Regions from separate parts of the Pseudomonas sp. NBRC 111131 genome, predicted to be linked through region 2. Evidence: riboswitches for the same ligand, from Rfam matches in the RefSeq annotation. Region 2 holds a riboswitch; each other region holds the start of a gene.
The links. Region 2 has a riboswitch for cobalamin ahead of APH34_RS02680 (ABC transporter ATP-binding protein). Riboswitches for the same ligand answer to the same signal wherever they lie in the genome.
Positions count from the first base shown of each region.

Region 1: linked by a shared signal. The riboswitch ahead of APH34_RS13500 (TonB-dependent siderophore receptor) and the one ahead of APH34_RS02680 (ABC transporter ATP-binding protein) in region 2 are both predicted to bind cobalamin.
Region 3: linked by a shared signal. The riboswitch ahead of cobO (cob(I)yrinic acid a,c-diamide adenosyltransferase) and the one ahead of APH34_RS02680 (ABC transporter ATP-binding protein) in region 2 are both predicted to bind cobalamin.

Region 1 covers NZ_BCBH01000012.1:68,127-75,290, forward strand. Annotated here, with positions in the region: gene APH34_RS13490 (iron ABC transporter permease) at 1-219, opposite strand, end outside; gene APH34_RS13495 (ABC transporter substrate-binding protein) at 219-1,229, opposite strand; gene APH34_RS13500 (TonB-dependent siderophore receptor) at 1,537-3,666, opposite strand; cobalamin riboswitch at 3,776-3,982, opposite strand; gene APH34_RS13505 (ABC transporter ATP-binding protein) at 4,049-5,197, opposite strand; gene APH34_RS13510 (ABC transporter permease) at 5,217-6,026, opposite strand; gene APH34_RS13515 (ABC transporter permease) at 6,033-6,935, opposite strand; gene APH34_RS13520 (polyamine ABC transporter substrate-binding protein) at 6,932-7,164, opposite strand, start outside.
Region 2 covers NZ_BCBH01000002.1:121,940-129,103, forward strand. Annotated here, with positions in the region: gene APH34_RS02655 (DUF2063 domain-containing protein) at 1-511, opposite strand, end outside; gene APH34_RS02660 (DUF692 domain-containing protein) at 504-1,349, opposite strand; gene APH34_RS02665 (EF-hand domain-containing protein) at 1,414-1,878, opposite strand; gene APH34_RS02670 (iron ABC transporter permease) at 2,139-3,155, opposite strand; gene APH34_RS02675 (ABC transporter substrate-binding protein) at 3,155-4,123, opposite strand; gene APH34_RS02680 (ABC transporter ATP-binding protein) at 4,120-4,905, opposite strand; cobalamin riboswitch at 5,077-5,284, opposite strand; gene choX (choline ABC transporter substrate-binding protein) at 5,508-6,443, shown strand; gene APH34_RS02690 (alpha/beta hydrolase) at 6,554-7,164, shown strand, end outside.
Region 3 covers NZ_BCBH01000005.1:196,858-204,021, reverse strand. Annotated here, with positions in the region: gene hda (DnaA regulatory inactivator Hda) at 1-555, shown strand, start outside; gene APH34_RS07535 (C40 family peptidase) at 682-1,323, shown strand; gene APH34_RS07530 (C40 family peptidase) at 1,463-1,996, shown strand; gene APH34_RS07525 (sorbosone dehydrogenase family protein) at 2,007-3,323, opposite strand; gene APH34_RS07520 (hypothetical protein) at 3,382-3,960, opposite strand; cobalamin riboswitch at 4,115-4,336, shown strand; gene cobO (cob(I)yrinic acid a,c-diamide adenosyltransferase) at 4,458-5,069, shown strand; gene APH34_RS07510 (cobyrinate a,c-diamide synthase) at 5,066-6,361, shown strand; gene bluB (5,6-dimethylbenzimidazole synthase) at 6,358-7,008, shown strand; gene cbiB (adenosylcobinamide-phosphate synthase CbiB) at 7,005-7,164, shown strand, end outside.

The DNA.
Region 1 (7,164 bases), on a different contig from region 2:
GCCGCAGGCAGCGGCAACCAGGGTGCGGGTCAGGCGGTAGTTCCAGACGATGCCGGCATCGATCGGGTCGACCGAATAGCCGGCATGCCACAGCTGGTTGGCCAGCACCTGATAGACCACGGTGGGCGACACGCTGGTTTCACCTATCGCGGTACCGGCCAGCAGCGCCGCCAGCAAGGCCGCCAGCGCCAGGGCACTGCAGGGCAACAGACGCTTCATCACGGCGCTGCCGTACCGCGGGCAAAGGCCGCCGACAGCGTCTGCAGGCCACGGAACAAGCGGATACCCGCCTGCATGGCATCGGCGTCGAGGATGATGATGCGGTTGTTCTTCACCGCCTCCATGTTGCGGGTAACCGGGTCACTGTGGAGAAATTCGAGTTTTTTCTGGTGGTCGTCAGCGGGGAAGCGGCGGCGGTCCATACGGGCGATGATCAGCCAGGTAGGGTTGGCCTTTGCCAGGGTTTCCCAGCCCACGGTCGGCCATTCTTCGGTGGACTCCACGACGTTGCGCACGCCCAGGGTACGCAGCATGAAGTCGGCCACGCCCTGTCGGCCGGCGACATAGGGGTCCAGTTCCAGGTCGGCACTGGAGAACCAGAACGCCGCCGACGTGTTGCTCAGGTCCTTGCCGGCCAGCTGTTGCTTGGCGCTGATCAGGCGGGCTTCGAGGTCTGTGTTCAGGGCAGCGCCACGGTCCTGCACGTCAAAAATCTCGGCCAGCTGGCTGACGCTCTTGTAGATGCTCTGGACCTGAAACGCCTGCAGGCGGGTGCCATCGGCGCCCACCAGGTTGTCCTTGCCTTCGCAGTCCGAGGGCAACAGGTAAGTGGGGATGTTCAGTTCGTTGAACTGTTCGCGGGTACCCACCACGCCCTGAGCGCCAACCATCCACTCGAACTGCACGGCGACCAGTTGTGGGCGTTTGCCAACGACGGCCTCGAAGCTCGGGTCGTTGTCGGCCAGCCGCGGCACCTTGTCGTTCAACGTCTTGAATTCTGGCAGCACGTTGTTGAACCACAGCGAGGTGCCTGCCAGTTTGTCACCCAGCCCCAGGGCATAGAGCATTTCGGTGCTGGCCTGGCCGATGGTTACGACGCGCTGGGGGGCGTGGCCGAACGTCTGCGTTACGCCGCAGTTGGCGATAGTCAGCGGGTAGTGGGTGACAGCGGCATGGGCGATGCCGGTGAGGCTCAGGCCGGCGAGCAGGGTGACGAAACGGAGCAACATGCTGGGCGATCTCCTATCGGACAGTCACGGAAGGAACGCACGGACAGGCGTCGCCAAGCGCCCGCGCAAGGTGGGGGCAATACGGCTGGCCAATCCCGGACACCCCGCCGGTTGGTGAATGTAGGCCGGCAGGTCTCCTGACGGGTGCGTCTTGGCCTGGCTCCGCCTTTTTGATTCCGTGGTGGAAACCGGCGGGCCGCATGGTAGACCATCAGGCTGCCGGGTGAAACGCAAATTCAGAACATCGGCGCGGCGCCGAGTTTTGAGTTGTCAGCACCGGCCCTAGCGCCGGCGCTGACACTTCAAATCAAAAACTGTAATCCACCGTCGCGAAATAGGCGCGGGGCGTTCCCATGATCCATTGCTCGCCACTGAAGGCAGCCGCCACGTACTCGCGGTCGAACAGGTTGTTCACCTGCAATCCCAGCCGCACATCCGGCAACACCTGCCAGCCGATGTTGGCATCGACCACGGTGTACCCTGGCGCGCGCTGGGTGTTGGCGGTATTGGCGTAGCGCTCATCCACATAACGGGCGCCGATGCCAGCCTCGACCTGCTGGCCGAAGCCCTTGCTCAACCACAGGTTGGCGGTGCGCCGTGGCACGTTGGCCGGGCGGTTGCCGGCGCGGTCCTGCGGCACGCCGCCGACCATCTGGTCGAAGTCGTCGTACTTGGCGCGTACCACCGAGGCATTGGCCGAAACGTGCCACTGGTGCGCCAAGGCCAGTTCAAGTGTCGCCTCCAGGCCATCGGAGGTCTGTTGCCCGGCCTGCTGTTTTTCGTGGGTGACAGGGTCATCCACCAGCAGTTTTTTCTTGACGATGTGGTAGGCCGCCAGCGTCCATTCACCGCGCCCTTCCCAGAAACGCTGCTTGAGCCCCAGCTCGGTCTGCTTCGACTCGGTCAGGTCGTAGTTCATCTGCGTCGGGTTTAGGCTGATGAGGTTGTTCACCCCGTCCTCACTGGTGGAGTACTGGCCATACAGCGACACGTCATCGTTGACCGCGAACACCAGCCCGGCGCGCCAGTTGCCGCCTTGCAGGCTGCGGTCGCTACGGGTGTCGTTGGTGAGGTTGTCACGGTCGATGTGGTTCTGGTCGCGGCGTACACCGGTCACCAGCGACAGGCGCTCAGTCAGTTGCAGGCGGTTCTCGGCGAACAGGGCGAAGGTATGGGTGGTGGAGAGCGTCTGTGGGCGCAGTGGCGAATCACTGTGGAACCAACCTGGCGTTGGGTTCCATGGGTCGACATAGTCACCAGGCTCAGCATCGATGTACGGCGAGTTGCTGTCGACGTTGAAGCGAATCTTGTTGTACTCGGCACCGACCATCGTCCTGCTCGCCAGGCCGAACAGCGAATGGTCGAAGGTGAAGGTCTGGCGGTCGCCGATCTGTTCCTGGTTGTGCTTGATCTCCAGGTAACTGCCGCGCTGGAGTTGGCCCAGGTCGGCGTCCCAGCTGTAGTCCTCGGCATTGCGCCAGTGGCGGCGGCTCTTGATGTAGTAGAGCTGGTTGCTGGCGCTGAGCTGGTCGTTGAGGGTCCAGTCGGTGGTGAAGCGGGTCCATTCATCGTGGTAGCGCTGCACGTCGTTGTGGATGTTGAAGTTCTTCTTGCGCAGGCTGCTGCGGTAGTGGCCGTCGATCAGCGGCGTGCCGTAGTAGTTGGCCGGCTCGGCATCGCCGCGCTCATGGGCCAGGGTGAAGCTCAGGTCGTCGGTGGCGTCGAAACGCAGCGCGGCACTCAGGGCCAGGCTGCGTGAGTCGGTGCGGTCCACCCAGCCGTTGCCAGCCTGCTGGTTCAGGGTAACCCGGTAGCTCAGGCGCTCGCTGAGGCTGCCGCCGCTGTCCAGGCCCAGTTGCTGGCGGTCCCAGGAGCCGTAGCCCAGGCGCAGGTGGTTGTGAATGTCGCCGGTGAACGGTTTTTTCGGGATGACGTTGACCACCGCACCGGTGGCACCCTCGCCATACAGCACCGAGGCCGGGCCACGGATCACGTCGATGCGCTCGACCATCCAGGGGTCTACCGGGAAGGTCTGGGTACCGGCACCGGTGTACAGGCGTGCGCCATCGAACAGTGTCATCACCGAGCCATGTCCGTCAAAACCGCGAGCCGACAGGCCCGTGCCACCGTCACCCGGGGTGCCGGTGAAGGTGATGCCCGGCGAGCGGGTCACGGCATCCTGAACGGTGACGTTGTTGCGCTGCTGGATTTGTTCGGCCGTGATGCTGCTGGTGCTGGCCGGGGTTTCCAGGGCGCTGAGGTTCAGCCGTGAGCCAGCCTGGGTGGGCGTCGCAAGGTCGACTACCTGAGCATCGCGGGTGTCCGTAATGGCCGTGGAGGGGAGTGCCAGGACCGCCTTGTCGTGGTCGTCGGCCAAGGCCGGGAGGGTGACTGCCAGGCAGGCCGCCAGAGGGTGAAGCTTGAAGAAACGGGACATGTCTTTCCACTGTTGCAGGAATGAATGGATCCCGGTGGAGAACACGCAAAGGCACAACCACGCACGCAGGCGCGCACGCAGATACCGGCCTGCGCCCGCCCACCGCGGGTTGCCAAGTAACGCTTCAGGCCGGTCTCCGGGCTTGCGAGGGTCATGAGGCCTTCACCTTCCCATGCAGGTGCACAGTGGTGTATCGAAGGCATCGCTCGCTTACCGTTGCGGGGGCAGCGCCGGACTTGTCGTGAACCACGACGCACCGGCTTCCCGTTTCACCCTGCGCTCGGCGGCGCAGGACACCTGAAACTGGCGCGCATATGACCATTGGTCAGCGCGCACGTCAATGGGGTACGTAACAACACACAGGGTGCCGTATGTATGCCTGTCAGTGCGCACCCGCCCCCTTGCTCAGGTCACTCTGCGCCCATTGCGTGTAGATGCAGGCATCAGCCACTGCCCAGCGTACCTTCACGCTGGCCCCCGGCTGCATCGCCATGCCTGCCGCAGATAGCGCCTTGACGGTAAGCTCAGTACCGCCGGCGGTGAGCACATGGCAGGTCTGGCTTTCGCCCAGGAACAGCACTTCAGTGACCTTGGCACTGACTTCATTCCAGCCCGCTGGCAGCGGTTGGCGTGCGGCTTGCTCTGTGGTCAGGGCCAGGGCCTTTTCCGGGCGCACCATGATCAGTGCCTCCTGCCCGGTGGCCAGGCCCGCGGTCAGGCGGATCGCTACAGGCTGGCCTTCGAAGCTGGCCGCGCCATGGCTGCTGGCCTTGACCTGAAGGAAATTTGAGTTGCCCAGGAACGACGCAACGAAGGCATTGGGCGGATTCTGGTAGAGGTCGTAGCCGGTGCCGAGGCCGACGACCTTGCCGTGGCTGAAGATGGCGATGCGCTGGGACAGACGCATGGCCTCTTCCTGGTCGTGGGTCACATAGACGATGGTAATGCCCAGCCGACGGTGCAGTTGGCGCAGTTCGTCCTGCAGGTCCTCGCGCAGTTTCTTGTCCAGCGCGCCAAGCGGTTCGTCCATCAACAGGATACGTGGCTCATAGACCAATGCCCGGGCAATGGCCACGCGCTGTTGCTGGCCGCCAGACAGCTGCGCCGGCTTGCGATGGGCGAACGCCTCCAGTTGCACCAGCTTGAGCATGGCCTCGACCCGTTTGTGGGTTTCGCTGGCGCCCAACTTGCGGATGGCGAGCGGGAAGGCGATGTTGTCGCGCACATTCAGGTGCGGAAACAGCGAATAGCGTTGGAACACCATGCCAATGTCACGCTTGTGCGGTGGCACGTTTACCAGCGACTGGCCATCGACCAGGATTTCGCCGCTGCTTGGCGTCTCGAACCCGGCGAGCATCGACAGGGTGGTGGACTTGCCCGAGCCGCTGGAGCCGAGAAAGGTCAGGAACTCACCGTCCTGGATCTCTAGGTTGAGGTTGTCCACGGCGGTGAAGTCGCCGTAGTGCTTGTTCAACCCGCGAAGGCTGACCAGGGGTTTGTGGTGCGCGTTGTCTTTGATGACTGCACTCATTGTTGTTCTCTCCGGGTACTCAAGCGTTGGCGTCGGTACGCCGGCGCAAAGCGGCGGCCACGACCATGACAAGCAGCGACAGGCCGATCAGCAGCGTCGAGGCGACGGCAATCACTGGGCTCAGGTCCTGGCGCAGGGTGGTCCACATTTTTACCGGCAGGGTCTGCAGATCGGGGCTGGCCATCATCACGCTGAGCACCACCTCATCCCACGACACGAGAAAGGCGAACAGCCCGCCGGCAATCATCCCAGGGCGAATGGCCGGGAAGGTCACCTTGAAGATCGCTTGCAGGCGCGAGGCGCCGCAGATCACTGCGGCGTCCTCGATCGACTGGTCGAACAGCTTGAGCGAGTTGATGATCGAAATGATGGTAAAGGGCAGGGCGACGATCACATGGCTGACCACGAAGGCGAACAGCGTGCCGGTGTAGCCAAGCTTGAGGAACAGTGCGTACACCGCCACAGCGATGATCACCAGCGGCACGATCATCGGCATGGTGAACAGGCCATAGAGCAGTTCGCGGCCGGGAAAGCGGCCACGGACCAGGGCGAATGCGGTGGGCAGGCCCAGCAGCACGGCAGCGAGGGTGGTCAGCACCGCGACCTTGAGGCTGGCCAGGGCCGCATCCATCCACTCAGGGTTGGAGAAGAACTGGCCGTACCATTTGAAGGTCCAGCCCGGTGGCGGGAATACCAGCCACTGCGAAGACCCGAACGACAGCAGCACGATGAACACCACCGGCAGCAGCAAAAAGGCCGCGATGACCCCGGTGGTCAGGTACAAGCCCGTACGCAACGGGCGACCCATGGCATTGGGTGACAGGAGCATGGCAAATTACCTCGCGGTGCCAACCGGCGATTCCGGCTGCAGCTTCAGGTACAGGTAGAAGAGCACCAGCGTGATCACTACCAGCAGTGCGGCGGCGGCGCTGGCCAGGCCCCAGTTGAGGAACGACTGCACCTGCTGGATGATGAATTCGGGCAGCATCATGTTCTGCGCGCCACCGAGCAGCGCCGGGGTGACGTAGTAACCGAGCGACATCACGAACACCATCAGCGCACCGGAGAACAGCCCCGAGCGGCACAGCGGCAGGAACACCTTCCAGAAGTTGGTCCACGGGCTTGCCCCGCAGATCGAACCGGCCTGCAGCACCATGGGGTCAATGGCATGCATGGTCGCCTGCAAGGGCAGCACGATGAACGGGATCATGATGTAGCTCATGCCGATCACCACGCCAGTCAGGTTGTGCACCATCTCCAGCGGCGCATCGATGATGCCCAGGGCCATCAGCACCTTGTTGATCACCCCCGAGCTTTGCAGCAGCACCAGCCACGAGTAGGTGCGGGCCAGCAGGCTGGTCCACATCGACAGCAGCACGATGTTCAGCAGCCAGCGGCCCCAGCCGTTGGGCACCAGGGTTATTGCCCAGGCCAGTGGAAAACCCAGCAGGACGCTGATCAGGGTGACCACGCCAGCCACCGAAAAGGTATTGAACAGTACCCGCGCATAGGCCGAATTGGCGAACAGCTGCTCGTAGTTGCCCAAACCCGGCACCGGCTCCAGTACCCCGCGCAGCAGCAGGCCGATCAGCGGGGCGAAAAAGAACAGGCCAAGAAACAGCAGGGCCGGTAGCAGGTTGCGGCTGCCTTTCCAGCGGCGGCTCAGTGGCTCGCGGCGAGGGGCCGCGCCCGTGGGCGCACCTTGCGCGTTGTGCAGGGCGTTGATGGCGACTTTCATTTGACCAACCACTCATTCCAGCGCGCGGCGATGGTTTGGCCGTTCTTGGCCCAGTAGGCGAAGTCCAGTGTCACCTGGTCCTGGACATAGGCGGTTGGCAGGTTGGGCGCGAGATCTTTATCGAGCTTGGCGACGCTGTCGATGTTTACCGGTGCGTACGCCGTCTTGTTGGCGAACTCGGCCTGGCCTTCGGCGCTGCTGGCGTTCGCCAGGAACTTCATGGCGGCGT
Region 2 (7,164 bases):
GCAGTGTCGGTGCATCCGGTTCCTGCAGTGCCGGGAACCCTGGGCCAATTTGATCGACCGGCCAGGCGTAGGCCAGTGGCGCGGCAAGGTTGGACAGCAACGGCACGCCCTCGAGCAGATCGCCCTCGGGGTCATGCCCTGGCTCGGTGGCGTCGCTGAGCAATAATGCCGTCTCGATCCATTCATAATGGGCAAGTTCAGCGACCCACCCAGGCAGCTCGGCAAGGTTTTGCAGGTACTCGACCAGCTCGCCGGCCACCTCGGTGAACAGCGGCGTATGGCAACGATGGTTGGCGTAGAACCCTTCGATGAGCGCCTGCCACTGCGCGGTCGGCAGGGTAGCCTGCAGCACCGGGAAGTTGCCGGCCAACAGCGACTGTACGTTGCCGAAGAACAACTGCCGGTACACCGCCAGGCGCCGCGCTTCGATGCCGGGTGGCGGCGGATTGGCCAGGGGGTCGCGAATGTAGCGAGCCATGCACAACTGCTGCTTGCGCAAGGTATCAGCCATGGCGCGCCTCCCGTGCCTGTGGGCCACGTTGCAGGTCACGGATGTAGCTCACTTCGGTGAGCAACTCTGGCAGCGGCGGCAGATTGAAGTCGCGTTCGAGCACGGTCGGTAACGCGCCCAGCTGCGCGTAGGCGGCGGCCAGCAGGTGCCAGACATCGGCCTGCACGCTGGCGCCGTGGGTATCGATCTTAAGGTCCGGCGCTTCGTCGTAATGCCCAGCCACGTGCAGGCACACCACCCGCTGGGCTGGCACCTGGGCGAGAAAATCGACAGGGTCGTACCGGTGATTGCAGGCATTGACGATCACGTTGTTGATGTCCAGCAACAGGTCGCAGTCGGCCTCGTCAAGGACTGCCCGCAGGAAATCGATTTCGCTCATCGCCTGGTAGGGCGAGGCGTAGTAGGAAATGTTTTCCACGGCGATGCGCCGCCCCAGGGCGTCCTGTACCTCGCCAATACGCCCTGCGATGTGGCGCACGGCTTCGTCGGTGAAGGGCATGGGAATCAGGTCATAAAGATGGCCGTCATCGGCGCAGTAGCTCAGGTGTTCGCTGAACAGCGGCACGTGGTAACGGTCAAGGAAACCGCGGATTTGCCGCAGGAAGGCGTGGTCCAGCGGTGCCGGACCGCCAAGCGACAGCGAGAGGCCGTGGCACGCCAGCGGAAAACGTTCGGCCAGGCGTGCCAGGCCCTGGCCGTAGCTGCCGCCGACACCGATCCAGTTGTCAGGTGCGCATTCAAGAAAGTCCACAGCACCCGCGTCCAGGGTCAGTAACGCAGGCAGCAAGGCGCGGCGCAGGCCGAGGCCGGCACCTTGGAGGAGTTGGGGCGTGCTCATGGGTGTGCTCCAGGAAGCCAAGTGCCCTCCCCGGCCTGCGGCGCGGGGAGGATGCGTGCGCGGATCAGTTCTTGGCCTGGCTCAGCTTGCTGTACAGGTCGGCCGGGAACGGATTGCCGTTGGCCTCGAACTGGTGCTTGCGGTACTGGTACACCTCAGCTTCGGACAGGTAGCCATCGTGGTTGGTATCGATGGCATCGAACTCGGCATTGGCCCCCGGCGCCACGGCCAACAGCTCGGCACGGGAGACGCGGCCATCGTGATCGGTGTCGGTGCGGGCGAACGAGGCGTCGCCACACTTGCCTTCCCCGCACTTGCCTTCGGCCTGGGTGGCTTTGGCCTTGGCGCCACTACCACCGCACTTGCCCTCGCCACATTTACCTTCACCGGCCTTTTCGGCCGCCGCGAGCTGGTAGCCCTGAGGCATTGCTTCGACCGCAAACGCCGAGGAGGCCAGGTTGATACCACCGATCAGGGCAATGCTCAGCAGGCCAAGGCGGGTCTTGTTGGGGGTCGCGATACGGGTCATGGTGCTTCTCCAGATCAGGTGTGCGGCCGGGCCGCACGGTCATGCCTCAAGGGCGAAAGTGCCCGAACAACAGGCTGATGGGCTGTTCGTTCGGGCTGGCTCATTTGGCCTTAGGCATGTATCCGGGGCGTATCAAGCGGCAGAGGCATTTGTAAGCAAATCAGCCAGGCATGCGTCTCGATACAGAGTGATACATCAGCGACAACGAGGCATCGTTGTTCATCGGCGCGCGCGCAGCGAGCGGTCAGCCGCCCTGGCGGTTAGCGTTTGAGCAGCAAGATGAAGAACACCCCACCCAACGCTGCCGTTGCGATACCGATCGGCAGGTCTTCGGGTGCGATCAAGGTGCGGGCTGCCACATCCACCCAGACCAGGAAGACCGCACCCAACAACGCGCTCACAGGGAGCAGCCGCCGGTTCTGCGCACCGACCAGGGCACGTGCCATGTGCGGCACCATCAGGCCGACGAAACCAATGGCACCTGAGAGCGACACCAGCACACCGGTCAGCAGCGAGGTACAGATGAACACCTGCAGGCGCAAGCGCCGGCCACTGAAGCCCAGGCTTACAGCTGTCTGTTCACCGCTCATCAGTGCATTGAGCCCACGCCCCATCATCTGCAGGGCGATCAGCCCCAGCAGCACGCACAGCGCCGGCAGCCAGATTACCGGCCAACGTGCCGAACCCAGCCCGCCCAACATCCAGAACAGCACCGACGCGCTGGCATGCTGATCGCCGGTGTACAGCAGCAGGTTCACCAGGGCCATCAGCACGAACGAAACCGCGACCCCTGCCAGCAGCAAGCGGTCGCTTTCCAGGCGGCCATTGCGTCGAGCCACCAGGATCACCAGCACCATGCTGCCCGCCGCCCCCACAAATGCCGCCAGCGGCAGGCTGAACACACCGATGAACTCGCCCAGGTACAGCATCACCAGCACCGCGCCCAACGCCGCTCCGGAGCTGACACCCAGCAGATGCGGGTCGGCCAGTGGATTGCGCGTGACGGCCTGCAACGCGGTGCCCACCAAGGCAAGCCCGGCGCCCACCAATGCACCGAGCACCACGCGCGGTGCGCGTATCAGCCAGACAATGTGTGCCTGGCTGGTGGTCCACTCACCCGGTACGGCAAAGCCCAATTGCTGGCCAACGATCCCTGCCACGCTGGCCAGCGGCACCGATGCCGGGCCGAAAGCCAGGGCGATGATGCAGGACGCCAGCAACCCGAAAGCCAGCAGAACGATGAGCCACCGATACCCGGTGGCAGTGCGCACGCCGATCACCGCGCCGCGCCCTGGAACAGCGGGGGGTGCAGCGCCCCGGCGAGTTTTTCGATCGCCTGGGCATTTTCGACGGAAGGTGTGACCTGCAGGTAGCTCAGCACTATGAAGCGCTGGTCGCGAATCGCTGGCACGTCTTGCAGCGCGGGCTGATGCAGCAGGAAATCACGTTTTTCCTGCCAACTGCGCGGGCCATAGTCGACGATCAGAATCACTTCTGGGTCGCGTTCCACCACGCTTTCCCAGTTCACCTGGGTCCAGCTGGCGCCGACATCATCCATCACGTTACGGCCACCCGCGGCGTCGATCAGGGCCTGGGGCATGCCCAGCCGCCCAGACGTGGTTGGCCGGTCTTCGCCACTGTCATAGAGAAACACCCGGGGCCGGGCCTGCACCTGCGCCACCCTTCGCTGGACCTCAGCGATACGGCTACGCATCCGGGCAATCAGCGTGTCGGCGCGGGACGTCACGGAAAAGATCCGCCCAAGGTTGCCCAGGTCGCGGTAAACATCATCGAGGCTGGCACGTTGCTGAGCCATGACCCATGAACAGGACTCGCTCAGTTCATACACCGGGATGCCGAACGGCGCCAGCGCAGCGGGCGTGACCGGGCCGCCAACGTGCATGCCGTAGTTCCAGCCGGCGAAGAACAAGTCGGCATCGGCCGCCAGCAACGTTTCGACAGAGGCAGACCGACGCGCCAGTTGCGGTACACCGTCCAGTGCCTGGTCGATCCACAGGTCACGGTGCTTGTTGCGGGTGAAGCCGGTATAACCGGCGATGCGATCGCGCAGACCCAGGTGCAGCAACATGGCCGTCATGTTGACGTCGTGCACCACTACCCGCTGCGGGGGCTTGCTGAACGACACGTCGCGCTCGCAGCTGCGCACGCTCAAGGGGTAGTCACTGGGCATCGCGGGCAACGCCCACACGACTGCCAACAGACCGATCAGGGTACGAAAACTCATGGCCGGGTGATCCAGGTAATGCGTGGATAGGGATGCAGCGGATGTGGATCGACCAGCGCCTCGACGCCAAATACCTGCTTGAGCAGGCTGCTGGTTAGTACCTGCTGTGGCGTACCACTGGCGACGATGCGCCCCGCCTCGATGACGTACAGCCGGTCACAAAAGGCTGCCGCCAGGTTCAGGTCATGAAAGCTGGCCAGAATACTCAGGCCCAGGCTCCTCAGGTGCTGGAGCAACGCCAGCTGGTAGCGTGGGTCAAGGTGATTGGTGGGCTCATCGAGGATCAGCAGCTCAGGCGCCTGCACCAGCGCGCGGGCCAATAGAACACGCTGCTTCTCACCCCCGGACAGCGTGGCAAAGGTGCGCTCGTGGTGTTCGCCCAAGCCGACTTGCGCAAGCGCCTGCACCACCTGCCGGGCATCTTCGGCGCTGTCGCCATCGAACAGGCCCTTGTGGGGCGTGCGCCCCATGGCAACCACGTCGCCAACACTCAAGCCGAACTCGTCGGGAAACTCCTGAAGGACCACCGCGATACGTTGTGCGCACCAGCGCGCGTTGCGTTGCCAGAGATCATCAGGGCCCAGGCTGACCCGCCCTGCAGCCGGGGCATTGGCGCGGTAGGCGCAGCGCAGCAGGCTGGTCTTGCCACTGCCGTTCGGGCCTATCAGGCCGACGAACTCGCCTCTGCTCACCTGCAGGTCAACGCCTTGCAGGAGCCGCCGCGGCTCACGACCCCGCTCATGGAGCACCCAATCCAGGCCCTCGATGCTAAGGCTGGCCATGCGGCTCATTTCCAGGGCGCCAGGGGGCACGCAGCAGCGTATTGAACAGCGAGTAACGGGACATGTCGTTCCACTTGAACAGGAATGAAAGAATCCCGGAGGGAACAACGCATAGGCTCATCGCAGGCGCATTCACCGACGAAAACCAGCCTGCGCCCGCCCACCGCGGGTGTGACAAACAATGCGTCAGGCCGGTCTCCGGGCTCGCGAGGGTCATGAGGCATCCACCTTCCCATGCCGTGGCACAGTGGTCTTTCGGATGCTTCGCTCGCATACCGTTGCGGGGGCAGCGCCGGACTGATCATCGATCGATGACGAACCGGCTTCCCGTTTCACCCCTTGCTCGGCGGCAAGGGACACCTGAAACAGGGGCGCAGATGACCATCAAAATGCCGCGGCGTCAACCGCTCGGTATGCGTGGGATGCCCGCGAGCACCGCGCAGCACCTCCCGATCACAACCATGTCGACAGCGTGCTAGTGCAGGTCGCCAGGGTGCGGATTTTGCTTGCAGGCTTTGCGTAACGTGAGCACCAGCCACCGCCACGGCGGCCATGACACAACAACGATAACCATTGCCATGAAGGCCTCGAGGGAATAAGTCATGAAGCTATCGATCACAACGGCCGCGTGTGCCGCGCTGCTCACCTTCGCCAGCGGCACCTGGGCCGCAGAGCCGGCAGCCTGTCAGACAGTACGCATGGGCGCGGTGAACTGGACCGACGTGGTCGCCAGCAGCGCGGTGGCACAAGCCCTGCTGGACGGGTTGGGCTACAAGGTCAAGCAGACCAGCGCCTCACAGCAGATCATCCTCGCCGGCATGGCCGAGAAGCGCCTCGATGTGTTCCTTGGCTACTGGCAACCGACCATGCAGGCCGTGGCCCAGCCCTACCTGGACAAACAGCAGATCGAGGTCATCAGCCCCGCGACCTTGGGGGATGCGCAGTCTACCTACGCGGTGCCCGCCTACGCCTATGAGGGCGGCTTGAAAACCTTCGCCGACATTGCCCGCTTTCGCGACAAGCTCAACAACCGGATCTACCTGATCGAGCCGGGCAGCGGCGCCAATCGCATCACCGCGCAGATGATTGCCGACAACACGTTCGGCCTGCAGGGCTTCCAGGCGGTGGAGTCCAGCGAGGCAGGCATGCTCACCGCGGTGAAGCGCGCCATCAAGCGCGAGCAGTGGGTGGTATTCGCTGGCTGGAAGCCTCACCCGATGAACCTGCAGATCGACATGAAGTACCTCTCTGGCAGCGACGGCGTGTTCGGCCCGGACGAAGGTGCCGCCACGGTTTCCATCATGACCGCTGCCGGCTACCAGCAGCAGTGCACAAATGTCGCCACGCTGTTGCACAATCTGCGGTTCAACAGCCTGCAAGTGAGCCAGGTGATGGCGCCGATCCTCGAGCGCAAGCCGCCGCTGGACGCCGCACGAGCGTGGCTCAAGGCCCACCCCGAGCAGGTCAGCGCCTGGCTCGCCGGGGTGACCCGCTTCGACGGCCAGCCGGCCGATGCCGCGCAGCTGGCCCTAAAGTGACGCACTGCCCCCCTTCCTGCGTGGCCCGCCGCGCAGGGCATTCAGATGCCAGCAGCCAGGAAACCAACGTGAACCCCGAAGCCATGGTCACCTATCCACTGTCTGCCGGCATGGCAGCCTTCATCGAACACACCCGCGCGTTCAGTACGGCCGACCCGTCCCTGGATGCGCAGCGTGCGGCCTACGCGCGCATGGCGGCAGCGTTCACCCCGGCATGCCCACCAGCGCTTGAGGTCCGGGATCTGGCCCTGGCCGGGCTCACGCCACTGCGCCTGTTCTATCCTGCCCGCTCAGCACCGGCCAGCGGCTGGCCCGCGGTGCTGTTCCTGCACGGCGGCGGCTGGATGCTCGGAGGGTTGGATTCGCACCGTTTCTTCTGCGCCGAGCTGGCCGCGCACTTGGGCCTGCTGGTGGTGGCGGTGGATTATCGCCTCGCGCCGGAACACCCCTTCCCCGCGGCGCTGCAGGACAGCCTGGCCGCCTGGCGTGCAGTGCGCGACGGGGCGTTAGGCACACCCATCGACCGCACACGCCTGGCGGTGGTGGGCGACAGCGCCGGTGGTAACCTGGCTGCAGCGCTGTGCCTGGCATTGCGCGATGCTGGCGAGGCACAGCCACGGGTACAGGCGTTGATCTACCCGGCCCTGGGCAACGACACCACCGCTTCACGGCGCGACTGCGCCGATGCCCCGCTGCTGTCCACTCAGGACCTGCTGGCGTG
Region 3 (7,164 bases), on a different contig from region 2:
TGGGGCAAGCAGGGTGTCGGTCGCAGCCACCTGCTGCAAGCTGCCACGCACCGTTTCCAGCAGCGCGGCGAGCCTGCCGTCTACCTGCCGCTGGCCCAGTTGCTCGACCGCGGCGTGGAACTGCTCGACTACCTGGCCCAGTACGAGCTGGTGTGCATCGACGATCTGCATGTCATCGCTGGCAAGGCTGATTGGGAGGAGGCCATGTTCCACCTGTTCAACCGCCTGCGTGACAGTGGCCGGCGACTGCTGCTGGCGGCTTCGGCCTCGCCCCGTGAACTGCCGATCAAGCTGCCCGACCTCAAGTCCCGCCTGACCCTGGCGTTGGTGTTTCAGATGCGCGGGCTGTCCGACGAAGACAAACTGCGCGCCCTGCAACTGCGCGCCTCGCGCCGCGGGCTGCACCTGACAGACGAAGTCGGGCATTTCATCCTCACCCGTGGCACGCGCAGCATGAGCGCGCTGTTCGACCTGCTCGAGCGCCTCGATCAGGCTTCGTTGCAGGCGCAACGCAAGCTGACCATCCCATTCCTGAAGGAAACGCTCGGCTGGTAAGCCCGTAAATACGGGGCTTTGAGCGGTAAAACAAAAAAGTCACATCTTTTTCGATAAAATTTGCAAATGGTCCCGATAGAAGGCATAGTTTCCCCCTTCTAAAGGATTACAGACACGGTCGTGCCCATGCTAAAGCGCTTCGCACCCCTCGTGCCACTCGCACTCGTGACCCTGCTGTTTGGCTGCGCGGCTCAAAGCCCGGTTTCCCAGACTCAGGAGCACACCCCGGTCGCCACCCAGTCGGTGACCAAGGCCAAAGCCTCGGCTTCGTCGGTATTCGGCGAACAGGAAGAGCTGGCCACTGAAGATGACCTGGAGGCATTCTCCAGCAGCAAGCCCTACCAGCTGCCTGTGCTGGCGGACAGTATCCTCGAGCGCGGCATGTCGTTGATCGGCACCCGCTACCGCTTCGGTGGTACCTCGGAAGCGTCCGGCTTCGACTGCAGTGGTTTCATCGGTTATCTGTTCCGCGAGGAGGCGGGCATGAACCTGCCGCGTTCGACCCGCGAGATGATCAACGTCGATGCGCCCAAGGTTGCCCGCAACAAGCTCAAGCCAGGCGACTTGCTGTTCTTCAGCACCAATGGCCGTGGCCGGGTCAGCCACGCCGGTATCTACCTGGGTGACAACCAGTTCATCCACTCCAGCAGCCGCCGCAGCGGTGGCGTACGCATCGACAACCTCGGTGATCGCTACTGGAGCAAGACCTTCATCGAAGCCAAGCGTGCCTTGGCGATGGCGCCGACTACCAATATCGCGCGCAACTGATGGCCAAATGATGTACCCTGCCGCGGCGGCGATGCTTGAAAAAAAGCTCGCCGCCGTGCGCATTTACAGAAAGCGTCTAATCTAAATTCTCAACTCTTTTCGGCTGCGGTCGTGCGGTCTTAGACAGGAAGTTCTGGCCATGACGATGATGGCGCGCTTCGTATTTCTTTCCCTGGTGGCATCACTTGCTGCCTGCTCCAGCCGTGCTCCTGCACCGGCGCCCGTGGTGCAGCCTCAGGTTACCTATAGCCAACCGAGTGTTTCCCCGGTTGCCGACGACGTGCTTATTCGCGCCATCGGGCTGGTGGGTACGCCGTACCGATGGGGTGGCAATACCCCCGACTCTGGTTTTGATTGCAGCGGCTTGATTGGCTATGTCTACCGCGATGCTGCAGGTATCAGCCTGCCGCGCTCGACCCGCGAAATGATCGTGATGCGGGCGCCGACGGTGAACATCAACGCGCTGCAGTCCGGCGACTTGGTGTTCTTTGCCACCAGTGGCGGCTCGCAGGTCAGCCACGCCGGGATCTACGTAGGTGAAGGGCGCTTCGTGCATGCGCCCTCCACAGGGGGTACGGTGCGCCTGGATTACCTGTCCAACAGCTACTGGTCCAAGGCCTACCTGCAGGCCAAAAGGGTTATCCCCCAGGGGCACCTGGCGCAGAACCCCTGAGCATCAGGCGCTACGGCGCCTTGCTCACCCGCCACACGACGTTGCCGACGTCATCGGCCACCAGGAGGCCGCCGCGTGGGTCAGTGGCTACCCCAACCGGCCTGCCCATTGCCTTGCCATTACTGTCCAGAAAGCCGGTGAGCAGATCGAGTGGTTTGCCGACTGGTTTCCCTGTGCTGTCAAACGGCACGAAAATGACCTTGTAGCCGCTGTGTGGCTTTCGGTTCCACGAGCCGTGCTGGCCCACGAATGCACCGCGGTCGAAGGGCGCTGGCAACGTCTGCGGCTGGGCGAATGCCAAGCCCAATGAGGCGGTATGCGGGCCTACCGCATAGTCCGGGACCAATGCCTGTGCGACCTTTTGCGGATCTTGCGGCTGTACGCGCTTATCGACGTGTGGGCCGTAGTAGCTGTACGGCCAGCCATAGAAACCGCCCTCTTTGACCGAGGTGATGTAATCAGGCACCAGGTCACTGCCAATCTCGTCCCGCTCGTTGACTGCCGTCCACAGCCGGCCGGTGCGTGGCTCCCAGGCCAACCCATTGGGGTTGCGCAGGCCTGATGCATAGAGCCGATGTGCGCCAGTGGCGGCATCGACGTCCCAGATCGCTGCACGGCCCTGTTCCTGGTCGAGGCCGTTTTCCCCTACGTTACTGTTGGAACCCACCGTCACATACAGGTGCTTGCCATCGGCACTGGCAATCACATTTTTGGTCCAGTGATGGTTCAGGGGGCCCCCAGGCAACGCGACGACCTGCGTTCCGTGCTCGCGAAGCTGGGTGGCGCCTGGCGGATAGTGAAAGCGCAGCAGCTTGTCGGTGTCGGCAACATAGAAGTCATTGCCGACCAAGGCCATGCCGAACGGTGAGTTGAGTCCGTCGAGGAACGTGGTGCGTATTTCAGCAACGCCATCATGGTCGGCGTCACGCAGCAAGGTAATGCGGTTGGCGCTGGGCACGCCTGCTCCGGCCCGCTGCATTGCCTTGCCCATGATCCACCCACGTATGCCCTTGCCGTCATCGGGTTTGGGTGGGGCGTTGGTTTCAGCCACCAGAACGTCACCGTTCGGCAGCACGTAGAGCCAGCGCGGATGGTCGAGCTTGTCGGCAAAGGCCACCACCTGCAGGCCGGTGGCGGCTTTCGGCTTGGCACCGCCCGGCCAGCCGACGGCGGGGGCGATATTGACCGTTGGGAGCAAGGTCTTGTGGGGGGCGGGCAGTTGTGGCGAGGTGCCGCTGCCGTCATCCACACTCAGCAAGGCAGTGTCGCCACACCCTGTCAGACAGGCGCCGAACAGCCACGGTAAGACGATGCCGATGCGTTTCATGTTCGCCGCCCTCAAACGTTACGCTTTAATGATCAGAGCGTGGTTTGACGGCGGTGGTTCAGGCCTGCTTGAGCAGCAGTGCTACCCCGGGGAAATAGTGTCCCAATTCGTTGTGCAGCTTGCGGTACGCGTAGGGGAAGTACCAGGCAATGGCGCAGGCGGAGTGCTTCTGTAAATCATCGACCCAGTCCTGCAGTTCTTCTGGGCTGGCATGCTGGCCAGCCTTCCATGGGCTGACGAACAGCGCGCCGGCTTTCAGCTGGCTGGAGTAGGCCACCTGGCGGGCCTGAGCGGCGGTTTCTTGCAGGGCGGTGGCCGCGTCCAGTCGGGCAAGCTTTGGCCAGCGCTGGCCGATGCTCAGGTAAAGTGCCTCGTCGGCGCTGACGATTGCCAGGTCGCAACGCCCTTCGCGCTCGCCCTCGTCCCGTTGTTTCTTGCTTGGAAACTGCTGCAGCGCCGCCAGTTCGGCCTGCCACGCTGCCGCTGCGAGCACGCCAGCGTTGGCGGCGGCGCCATGCCAGTAAGCGGCGTCGGCATCACCGGCGTACTGGTTGAAGCGGTCGATGCAATCGACCCAGCGCTCCAGTACCGGTCTGAGGAACTCCAGGCGCGGGTTGTTGATGAGTTGGCCTTGCATGCTGCGCTCTCCTTTATCGTTATGATCGCGTTCAGCGCTACGGTGATAGCCATGTGATATCACTTGCTGTCAGTGTGGCACAAGCTGACGGATCGGCCATTGATACGGGCTAATTCGGCCCTGTTCGATTGACGCTCCCGGTGCAACCCTCTAACCTTCGCGGCGTGTTTCAGGTGCCCTGCCAGCCCCGTCTGGGCAGGGTGAAACTGGGAAGCCGGTGGGCGCCACAAGGTGCGATCCCGGCGCTGCCCCCGCAACGGTAGGTGAGTCGAAGGCCGCGCAGGGCCACTGGGTGCACGCACCCGGGAAGGCGCGCAGGCTTGGGCCAAAGGCCCGCTCACGAGCCCGGAGACCGGCCTGTCACTGCCAACGGCATCACGGAGGGTGATGCGCGGTGCACCGTGGCATCCCGGCCACGGCCCCTGCGCGTTCCCCGTCTGCCTGTCTATCGACCTGTCGCCGCTTCTTCGCGTGGCGTCAGCCTGCGGAGAACCTTCATGAGCGAACCCACCGAACGCGACGAACGCCACCTGGCGCGCATGCAGCGCAAGAAGGCGATCATCGACGAGCGTATCGCCAATTCCCCTAACGAATGCGGGCTGCTGCTGGTCCTGACCGGCAACGGCAAAGGCAAAAGCAGTTCGGCGTTCGGCATGCTGGCCCGCGCCTTGGGCCACGGCATGCAGTGCGGCGTGGTGCAGTTCATCAAGGGGCGCAACAGTACCGGCGAAGAGCTGTTCTTCCGCCGCTTCCCCGAACAGGTGCGTTACCACGTGATGGGCGAGGGCTTCACCTGGGAAACCCAGGACCGCCAGCGTGACATCGCCGCCGCCGAAGCGGCCTGGGTGGTTTCGCGGCAGTTGCTGCAAGACCCAAGCGTACAGTTCGTGGTGCTCGATGAGTTGAACATTGCGCTGAAGCACGGCTACCTCGACCTCGATCAGGTACTTTCGGATATCCAGGCGCGTCCGCCCATGCAGCATGTCATCGTCACGGGGCGTGCGGCCAAGGCCGAAATGATCGAACTGGCGGATACCGTCACCGAGATGGGCATGCTCAAGCATGCCTTTCAGGCGGGCATCCGCGCGCAGAAGGGCGTCGAACTGTGAGCCACGCGCGACATTGTCCGGCCGTACTGATTGCCGCGCCGGCTTCCGGCCAGGGCAAGACCACCGTTACCGCGGCCCTGGCACGTCTGCACCGCAACCTGGGGCGCAAGGTACGGGTGTTCAAGTGCGGGCCGGACTTTCTCGACCCAATGATCCTGGAGCGGGCGAGTGGGGCGCCGGTTTATCAACTCGACCTGTGGATGATTGGCGCGCAGGAAAGCCGTCGCCTGTTGTGGGAAGCGGCGGGCGAGGCCGATCTGATCCTCATCGAGGGGGTGATGGGTTTGTTCGACGGCACGCCCTCGAGCGCCGACCTGGCCCGCCACTTCGGCGTGCCGGTGCTGGCGGTGATTGATGGCACCGCCATGGCCCAGACGTTCGGCGCGCTGGCCCTGGGGCTGGCGCGCTACCAGCCTGACCTGCCGTTCGCCGGTGTACTGGCCAACCGGGTGGGTAGCCTGCGCCATGCTCAACTGCTTGAGGGTAGCCTGACCGAAGGCTTGCGCTGGTATGGCGGGCTGTCGCGCGAGCGTGGGATCGAGCTGCCCAGCCGCCACCTGGGGCTGGTACAGGCCAGTGAGTTGAACGACCTGGATGCACGCCTGGATGCCGCCGCGCAGGCGCTGGGGGACAGTTGCGACGCAGCCTTGCCACCCCCTGTGGGCTTCGCCGAAGCCGAGCCGCAGCCGTGTGCCACGCCGCTGGCCGGGGTGCGCATTGGCGTGGCGAAGGATGAGGCGTTTGCCTTCACCTACGGCGCCAACCTTGACCTGCTGCGCAACCTGGGCGCGCAACTGGCATTCTTCTCACCGTTGCACGACCGTGAGCTGCCAGCAGTGGATAGCCTGTACCTGCCCGGCGGTTACCCTGAACTGCACCACCACGCACTGGCGGCCAATACGCCGATGTGCCAGGCGATCCGCGCCCACCACGGCGCAGGCAAACCTCTGCTGGCCGAATGTGGCGGCATGTTGTACCTGCTCGATGCCCTGACCGACGTTGCCGGTGAGCGTGCCGAGCTGCTCGGCCTGCTGCCGGGCGAAGCCGTTATGCAGAAGCGCCTGGCGGCCCTTGCACTGCAAGCGGTGGAGCTGCCGGAGGGCACCCTGCGCGGGCACACCTACCATCATTCGCTGACCAGCACCGCCCTCGAACCCATCGCCCGCGGCCTGAGCCCCAATGGTGGGCGTGGCAACGAAGCGGTGTACCGCCGGGGTCGCCTGACAGCCTCGTATGTGCATTTTTATTTCCCTTCCAACCCTGATGCGGCGGCGGCGTTGTTGCGACCATGAGCGAACATGCCTTCAGTGACGCCGAGCGCGCCGCCGTCTACCGAGCCATTGGTGAGCGCCGTGACATGCGCCACTTCGCCGGTGGTGCCGTTGCCCCTGACCTGCTGGGCCGCCTGCTCGGCGCAGCCCATCAGGCCCCCAGCGTTGGCCTGATGCAGCCCTGGCGTTTCATTCGCATTACCCAGAGCGACCTGCGCGGGCGCATTCAGGCATTGGTCGAGCAGGAGCGCGTACGCACGGCACACGCCCTGGGCGAGCGCAGCGATGCGTTCATGACGCTCAAGGTCGAAGGCATCAACGACTGTGCCGAACTGTTGGTGGCGGCGCTGATGGACAACCGCGAACCGCACATTTTTGGCCGCCGGACCCTGCCGGAAATGGACCTTGCCTCGCTGGCCTGCGCCATACAAAACCTCTGGCTGGCGGCCCGTGCCGAAGGGTTGGGTCTGGGCTGGGTGTCCCTGTTCGATCCGCAGGCGCTGGGCGAGCTGCTGGGTATGCCTGCGGGGGCCAAACCGGTGGCGATACTGTGCCTGGGGCCTGTGACTGCATTCTATCCAGCACCGATGCTGGTCATGGAACACTGGGCCGAGGAACGGCCATTGAGCGACCTGCTCTATGAAAACCACTGGGGAGAGCACCCATGAGCGTGGCGTTGCTGACCGTGGCCGGGGTGGCCTTGGATGCGTTGTTCGGTGAGCCGCAACGGCGCCATCCCTTGGTGGCCTTTGGCAACTTGGCGTCGAGCCTGGAGCGGCGCCTGAACGCGGGCGGGCGCGGCTGGCGCAGCCACGGCGTCAGCG